DNA from 3 places in the Comamonas sp. wu1-DMT genome. Region 3 is predicted to be linked to each of the others. Evidence: predicted binding sites of a transcription regulator. Region 3 holds the regulator's gene; each other region holds the start of a gene.
What was found. The regulator sigma-54, encoded in region 3, starts transcription at its own class of promoters, with help from an activator protein. The targets are predictions, from matches to a motif close to TGGCANGNAANCTGCTTT.
Positions count from the first base shown of each region.

Region 1 (2,268 bases), on a different contig from region 3:
CTCATGTGGTTGGGGTCGTCCCAGGTCTTGCCCAGTCCGTTCTGGTAGCGGCCCAGAATGCGCTGATTGATGGCGTCCACACTGGTATTGATGTACGACTTCTGGGCCACGGTCTCGGCCATCTTCGTCTTGTTCTGCAGGCTGGCATCGATCCAGCGGCTGGCCTCGAGAATCGCCATCATCACGGCGCGGCAGGTGTTTGGATTCTTCTGCGCGAACTCGCCCGTGGTGCCCAGCACTTTCTCGGGGTGATCCTTCCAGATGTCCTGCGTGGTATTGGCCGTAATGCCGATGCCGTCCATGATGGCGCGATGGTTCCAGGGCTCGCCCACGCAGAAGCCATCCATATTGCCCACGCGCATATTGGCCACCATCTGGGGCGGCGGCACGGTGATCAGCTTGGCCTCGGATAACGGGTTGATGCCCGCAGCCGCCAGCCAGTAATGCATCCACATGGCATGGGTGCCTGTGGGGAAAGTGCCGGCGAAGGTGTATTCGCGTTTTTCCCTGGCCATGACCTTGGCCAGGCTGGCTCCGTCGACCGCGCCCTTGTCGGCAAGAGCCTTGGACAGCGTTATCGCCTGGCCGTTGTTGTTCAGGCTCATGAGCACAGCCATGTCCTTCCTGGGGCCGCCTACGCCCAGGTGCAGACCGTAGACCAGGCCGTAGAGCACATGGGCAAAGTCCAGCTCGCCGTTGACCAGCTTGTCGCGCACGCCGGCCCAGCTTGCCTCCTTGCTGGGGACGATCTTCACGCCGTATTTCTGATCGAAGCCCAGCACAGAGGCCATGACCACGCTGGCGCAATCGGTCAGCGGTATGAAGCCGATCTTGACCTCTTTCTTCTCCGGCGCGTCGGAGCCTGCGGCCCAGGCGCCATGGTGGCCCAGCATGCCATAGAGGGCGGCAGCGCCGGCCACGCGCAGAAACTCACGCCGGCCACCGGCAGATACGGGCTCGGGCGCAGGAGCAGTAGTCGAAGGAAGGCGCTGGCTCATGAGAAAACTCCATCAAGAATCGTGGTGAAGGCGATCCGGAAAACAAAAAGGCGCCCTTCCCTCCTCGGGTGTGAGGAGAAAAGGACGCCGTTGTCCCAGGTCACTCGTAATAACGCTTTAAGCGCGACCGCCTTTGGTCTGCTTGACATCAACAGTCATGCACAAACCATGCCAGACCTTGATCAGAGGCGGAGCATGCTTTGCGCCTCCGGTTTTGGCCCATATTTGGTGCAGCGCAACAAACACCGAGCTGCCAAGCGCTATGAATTGGTGCTGCCCGGCAACAGGTCCACCGTGGCCAGAATCGCCTCGGCCACATCCAGCATGCGCCGGTTCTGGTTCATGGCCGTCTGCCGGATCAACTTGTAGGCCTCGCCCTCGCTGAGCTGGCGGTAGTTCATCAGCACGCCCTTGGCCCGCTCTATGGTCTTGCGCTCCTTGAGCGTGGCACGTGCCTTGTCGATTTCGGTCTGCATGTCCTGCAGGCGCATGGATTGCTCCTGCACCAGCAAGACAATGCTTTTCTCGAGCTGCAACCCGTATGCGCCCTCCGCAGGCAAGGAGGCAGTTGACTGCGCGCCCCCCAGAAAGGCCGCAGCCGCTTCGGCGCGAGTCCCGGGCTGCGGCTGCATCTCCAGCAGCGCCAGTTGCTGGCAGAGCGCTGTACGGGCCTGCTCCAGCTTGCGCAGACATTGGGCCTGCAGCTCTTCGGCCAGGAATGCCTCAATCTGGTGCATGGCATCGAGCCGGCTGGAACAGGCTTCGAACCATGGCGAGCTCAGGCTGCAGTCCAGCGCCATGCCGTCCCCAGCCGTGCAGCCCAGGCGCCGCAGCCGCTCGATCACCGTCATATCGGGACAGGCCCCGCATTGCTGCTGCCAGCGCTCCATCCCCGAGGGAGTGGCGAAGTCTGCAAACACCTGAAAGCAGCGCTCCTGCGATTCGATCAGATGCAGCCAATGGCGCTGACGCTCCGTCCTGCCTACCCCTGTGGTAAACGCCGCGACCCCCGTGGCACGCTCCTGGCCCGCCAGTTCCTTGCCCTGCATAAAATGAAACAGCGCCACCAGCGATTTCGCGATATCGGGATCGCAAGCGCTGTCCGCCGCCTCGAACACCACGGTCAGGCAGGCCGCAATCATGCGGATCAGCGCCTGCGTGCAGTCCTCGGCACTCAGCTGCAGCGCATCGCGCCGGCGGCGCAGCAACGGCAGGGCTTCAAAGCCTTGCAGCGCATTGGCGATCGCATTGAACAGGCGAGCGCCATGCG
Region 1 covers NZ_JBANEM010000002.1:272,075-274,342, forward strand. Annotated here, with positions in the region: gene V8Z78_RS05360 (CmpA/NrtA family ABC transporter substrate-binding protein) at 1-998, opposite strand, end outside; gene V8Z78_RS05365 (nitrate regulatory protein) at 1,259-2,268, opposite strand, start outside.
Region 1: V8Z78_RS05360 (CmpA/NrtA family ABC transporter substrate-binding protein) is a predicted target of sigma-54. The motif match lies at 1,155-1,172, and genes of this name have one in related genera.

Region 2 (2,268 bases), on a different contig from region 3:
CGATCGCTGTCCTCCATACACCGCTCCTGTCTTTGATGGATCACTAGTGCTGACGCTCCAGATGCAGACTGATATCCAGGCCCTCCATTTCCTGCACGGCATCCACACGCAAAGGCATCAGCAGACGGATCAGCACCAGCACCCCGGCCGTGGCTGCGCCGCTGTAGGCAGCCACCGCTGCCACGGCAATCAACTGGTTCACCACCGTGGCGCCTGTGCCCGCAATCAGGGGGTCGGCAAACACCGCCGTGAGGATGGAGCCCACAATGCCGCCCACGCCATGCACGCCGAACACATCGAGCGAGTCGTCGGCCCCGAGACGGCGCTTGAGCCAGGTTGCGCCCCAGAAACAGACTGCGCCCGCAATCAAGCCTATCCACACCGCACTGCCCACCTGTACAAAGCCGGCAGCCGGTGTGATGGCCACCAGTCCGCCCACCATGCCCGAGAGCAGGCCCAACAAGGTCGGAGCACCGCGAACCAGCCATTCCACCACCATCCATGCCAGACCGGCAGCCGCTGCCGCCACGAGAGTGACCACAAAGGCCAGCGCTGCACGCCCATCGGCAGACAGGGCCGATCCCGCGTTGAAGCCGAACCAGCCGAACAGCAGCAGCGCCGTGCCCATGGCCGTCCAGCCCAGGCTGTGCGGCTCGAATGGCTCGGTTCCGTAGCCGCGCCTGCGCCCCATCATGAAGGCACAGACCAGTGCCGCCACGCCCGCATTCACATGCACCACGGCGCCGCCGGCAAAGTCCAGTGCGCCAAGCTGGTTCAGCCAGCCCCCGCTCTCCCACACCCAGTGGGCCACCGGCGCATAGACCACCACGCTCCACAGCGCGGCAAACACCAGCAGGGCCGCAAAGCGCATGCGCTCTACCACGGCCCCCACGATCAGCGAGGTGGTGATGATGGCGAATGCGGCCTGGAACAGGGCATAGGCCGCCTCGGGCAGATGCGGTGCCAGATGGCTGACCGAGATCACGCTGCGCCGGCCATCGAAGTGCAGCGAGGCAAACCAGGCTCGTCCCAGATTGCCAAGCCAGGCAGACTCGGCGGTGAACGCAAGCGAGTAGCCCAGGCCGAACCAGGTCAGGGTGACCACGCAGGCCACCGCAAACACGGCCACCATGGTGTTGACCACATTCTTGCGCCGCACCAGCCCCGCATAGAACAGGGCAATGCCCGGCAAGGTCATCAGCAAGACCAGCGCCGACGCGACCATGACCCAACCGGTATCTGCCTTGTCGATGGCAGTCAATGGCACCATTTCCATGCACTCCCCCCTGCTTGTTTGCTTTGACGAAAAAAGGAAGCAGGTTCCATGCCAGTGCCATGCCGATCTGTCGATGCTTCATGATGGATAGCAGCATGCGTTGATCCATCAAGGTCTTTGCGCCTGTTTCATGAGAACCACGACGGGCAGCTTGTGCTCAGGCCTGAGCCCGTTATGCTCGACAAGGTCCATCGTTGCTGCACTGATTCATGACCTGGCTGCTGCTGACTCTTCATGTATTGCTGATTGCCGGCTTCGGCCTGCGCATTCTGCTGCGCAGAGACATGCGGCCCGATGTGCGGCTGGCCTGGCTCATGGTCATCGTGCTGCTGCCCTATGTGAGCTGCCTGCTGTACTACCTGTTTGGGGAAGTGGCCCTGGGCCGTGTACCTGGCCGCAGAAGGCTCAATGTGCGCGAGTTCTGTCAGACCCGGGGCAGCGCCCTTGCGTCCGCACCCGGCCCCATGTCGCAGGCACGACCCGCCATTCCCGATCAATGGCTGCCGGCCTTCCGCTATGCCTCGTCCATCAACGGCTTTGTACCGCTGCCCGGCCACAGGGCCGAGCTCATGCGCGATGGCGCGCATGCCCGTGCGCAGATGCTGGCCGACATGGATGCCGCGCGCCACGAGATCAATGTGCTGTACTACATCTGGCTGGACGACAGCACCGGCACCGATGTGGCCCATGCCCTGATGCGTGCCGCGCAGCGCGGCGTGACCTGCCGGGCCATGGTCGACGGTCTGGGCTCGCGCGCACTGACGCGCTCGCCACTGTGGCAGCAGATGCGGCAGGCCGGCGTGCACCTGGCGATTGCCCTGCCCATCAGCAATCTGCTCAAAGTCATGCTGACCAGCCGCATCGACCTGCGCAACCACCGCAAGATCACGCTCATAGACGGCAGGATCAACTATTGCGGCAGCCAGAACTGCGCCGACGAAGGCTTTCGCATCAAGGCTCGCTATGCCCCCTGGGTGGACATCATGCTGCGC
Region 2 covers NZ_JBANEM010000006.1:133,842-136,109, forward strand. Annotated here, with positions in the region: gene V8Z78_RS10985 (hypothetical protein) at 1-17, opposite strand, end outside; gene V8Z78_RS10990 (ammonium transporter) at 44-1,276, opposite strand; gene cls (cardiolipin synthase) at 1,486-2,268, shown strand, end outside.
Region 2: V8Z78_RS10990 (ammonium transporter) is a predicted target of sigma-54. The motif match lies at 1,313-1,330, and genes of this name have one in related genera.

Region 3 (2,268 bases):
TGATCAGCAAGCTGTTCAAGATCTCGTTCTATGCGGGCAAGTACCGCCGTGCCTTCCGCGACTGGAATCCGACCTTCTACAAGATCCTCAAGTTCGGCCTGATGATCGGCGTGCTGGTCTGGTTTATCTGGTGGTTGGTTTCTTGATAACACCCTGAGCCGCTACGCGCCTTCCCCTGGCCGGGCGCCCCCAAGGGGGACGGCAGTATCGCCGCAAGGGCGACTCTTGCTCGCTGCCCCTTACTTGAGGAATGCCTTATCAAGGCTCCCGCCCTAAATACAGAACAAGAAAGCCGCTGTGTGATGCATCAGCGGCTTTCTTGTTTCTGCGGTGCCCTACAGCGCCTTGCGCAGCGTGGTCGTCGGTATCTTGAGCTGCTCGCGATATTTGGCGACGGTGCGGCGCGCACACTCAATGCCCTGCTCCTTGAGCATGTCGGCCAGCTTGGCGTCCGACAGCGGCTTCTTGGCATCTTCGGCATCGACAAACTGCTTGATCAGCGCACGCACGGCCGTGCTGGAAGCACTGCCCCCGGTTTCCGTGCCCAGGCCCGAGCCGAAGAAATACTTGAGCTCAAAAGTGCCCTGGGGCGTGGCCATGTACTTGGCCGTGGTCACGCGGCTGATGGTGGACTCGTGCAGGCCCAGCGTGTCGGCGATATCGCGCAGCACCAGCGGGCGCATGGCCAGCTCGCCATGCACAAAGAAGTTCTTCTGCCGCTCCACGATGGCTTCGGAAACACGCAAGATGGTGTCGAAGCGCTGCTGGATGTTCTTGATGAACCAGCGCGCCTCCTGCAACTGCTGCTGCAGCGCCGCATGGCCGTCGCTGTTCTTGTGGCGGCGCAGCACGCCGGCATAGATGTCGTGCACGCGCAGACGCGGCATGACCTCGGGGTTGAGCTGCACGGAGAAGTCCACCCGGCCCGAGCCGGCCCGCAGCGGGCGCACGATGACATCGGGCACCACGATATGGCGCTCCACATCGACAAAGCGACGCCCCGGACGCGGCTCCAGCCTGGCGATCAGGGCCATGGCTTCGCGCAGCTGTTCCTCGCGCGCGCCGCACAGGCTGGTGAGCTTGCGCAGATCGCGCCGCGCCAGCAGGTCCATGGGCTGGGCACAGATGGCCTGCGCCAGCAGCAGCCGGCTCATATGCGCCTCGGTCGTGCCCTCGTCCTCGGCCGTGCGGATCAGATCGCGCAGCTGCAGCTGCAGGCACTCGGCCAGATCGCGCGCGCCCACGCCCACGGGCTCCAGACTTTGCAGCAGCTTCAGCGCAATGGCAAAGTGCTGCTCCAGCTCCTCGCGCTCTTCCAGATCGTCGCCGGCCAGGCTCTGCGCCAGCTCCTGCAGGGAATCCTCGAGATAGCCGTCGTCGCTGAGCGACTCGATGAGAAAGCGCAGCGCCGCCATGTCCGCCGCGCCCAGATGCAGGCTCAGCGCCTGACGGTGCAGAAAGTCGGTCAGGCTCTGGTGCTCGCGCGCCAGATCGATGGCATCGGTTTCGTCGTCGCCATCGCGGTTGCGCGTGGAGCTGCTGGCCGAGGGCGTATCCCACTCGCTGCTGGATTCGCCGCCCCATTCCCCGTCCTGGCCGTCCATGCCGTCGGCCTCCCAGTTCAGCGTTTCCGGAGTCTCGGCGCTTGGCGTTTCCGCTATTGTTTCAGCAGCTGTTTGCGTTTGCTTCGCATCATTTTCAGCATGAATACCATCTGAAGTGCTGTATTCACTGGCGCTAGCAGCTACATCTACAGGAGCATCTCCCACAGTTTCGGCCTCATCGCCCGCACGTTCCAGAAAAGGGTTGTCGACCAGCATCTGCTCGACTTCCTGCGCCAGCTCCAGAGTGGAGAGCTGCAGCAGCTGAATGGATTGCTGCAGCTGCGGCGTAAGCGATAAATGCTGCGAAACGCGTAGCGAGAGACCTGGCTTCATCGAGGCGCGGCCCCCAGACAATCATTGCAAACGCGCGCAGTGCTAAGGGTTTGCCGCCGGGCCGCCCCAAGGCAAACCCCGGCGCAGCCGGTCAGAACCCCTTCTGGGGGCAGCGACCACACAAAGTGAGGGAGCGTGGGGGTCATCACATTCTGAAATGTTCGCCCAGGTAGACGCGGCGCACATCGGCGTTCTCCACGATCTCCTCGGGCGTGCCTTCGGCCAGCACATGGCCGTCGCTGATGATGAAGGCGTGGTCGCAGATGCCCAGCGTCTCGCGCACATTGTGGTCGGTGATCAGCACGCCGATGCCGCGCTCCTTGAGGAAGCC
Region 3 covers NZ_JBANEM010000003.1:353,744-356,011, forward strand. Annotated here, with positions in the region: gene V8Z78_RS07655 (aspartyl/asparaginyl beta-hydroxylase domain-containing protein) at 1-146, shown strand, start outside; gene V8Z78_RS07660 (RNA polymerase factor sigma-54) at 336-1,937, opposite strand; gene lptB (LPS export ABC transporter ATP-binding protein) at 2,083-2,268, opposite strand, start outside.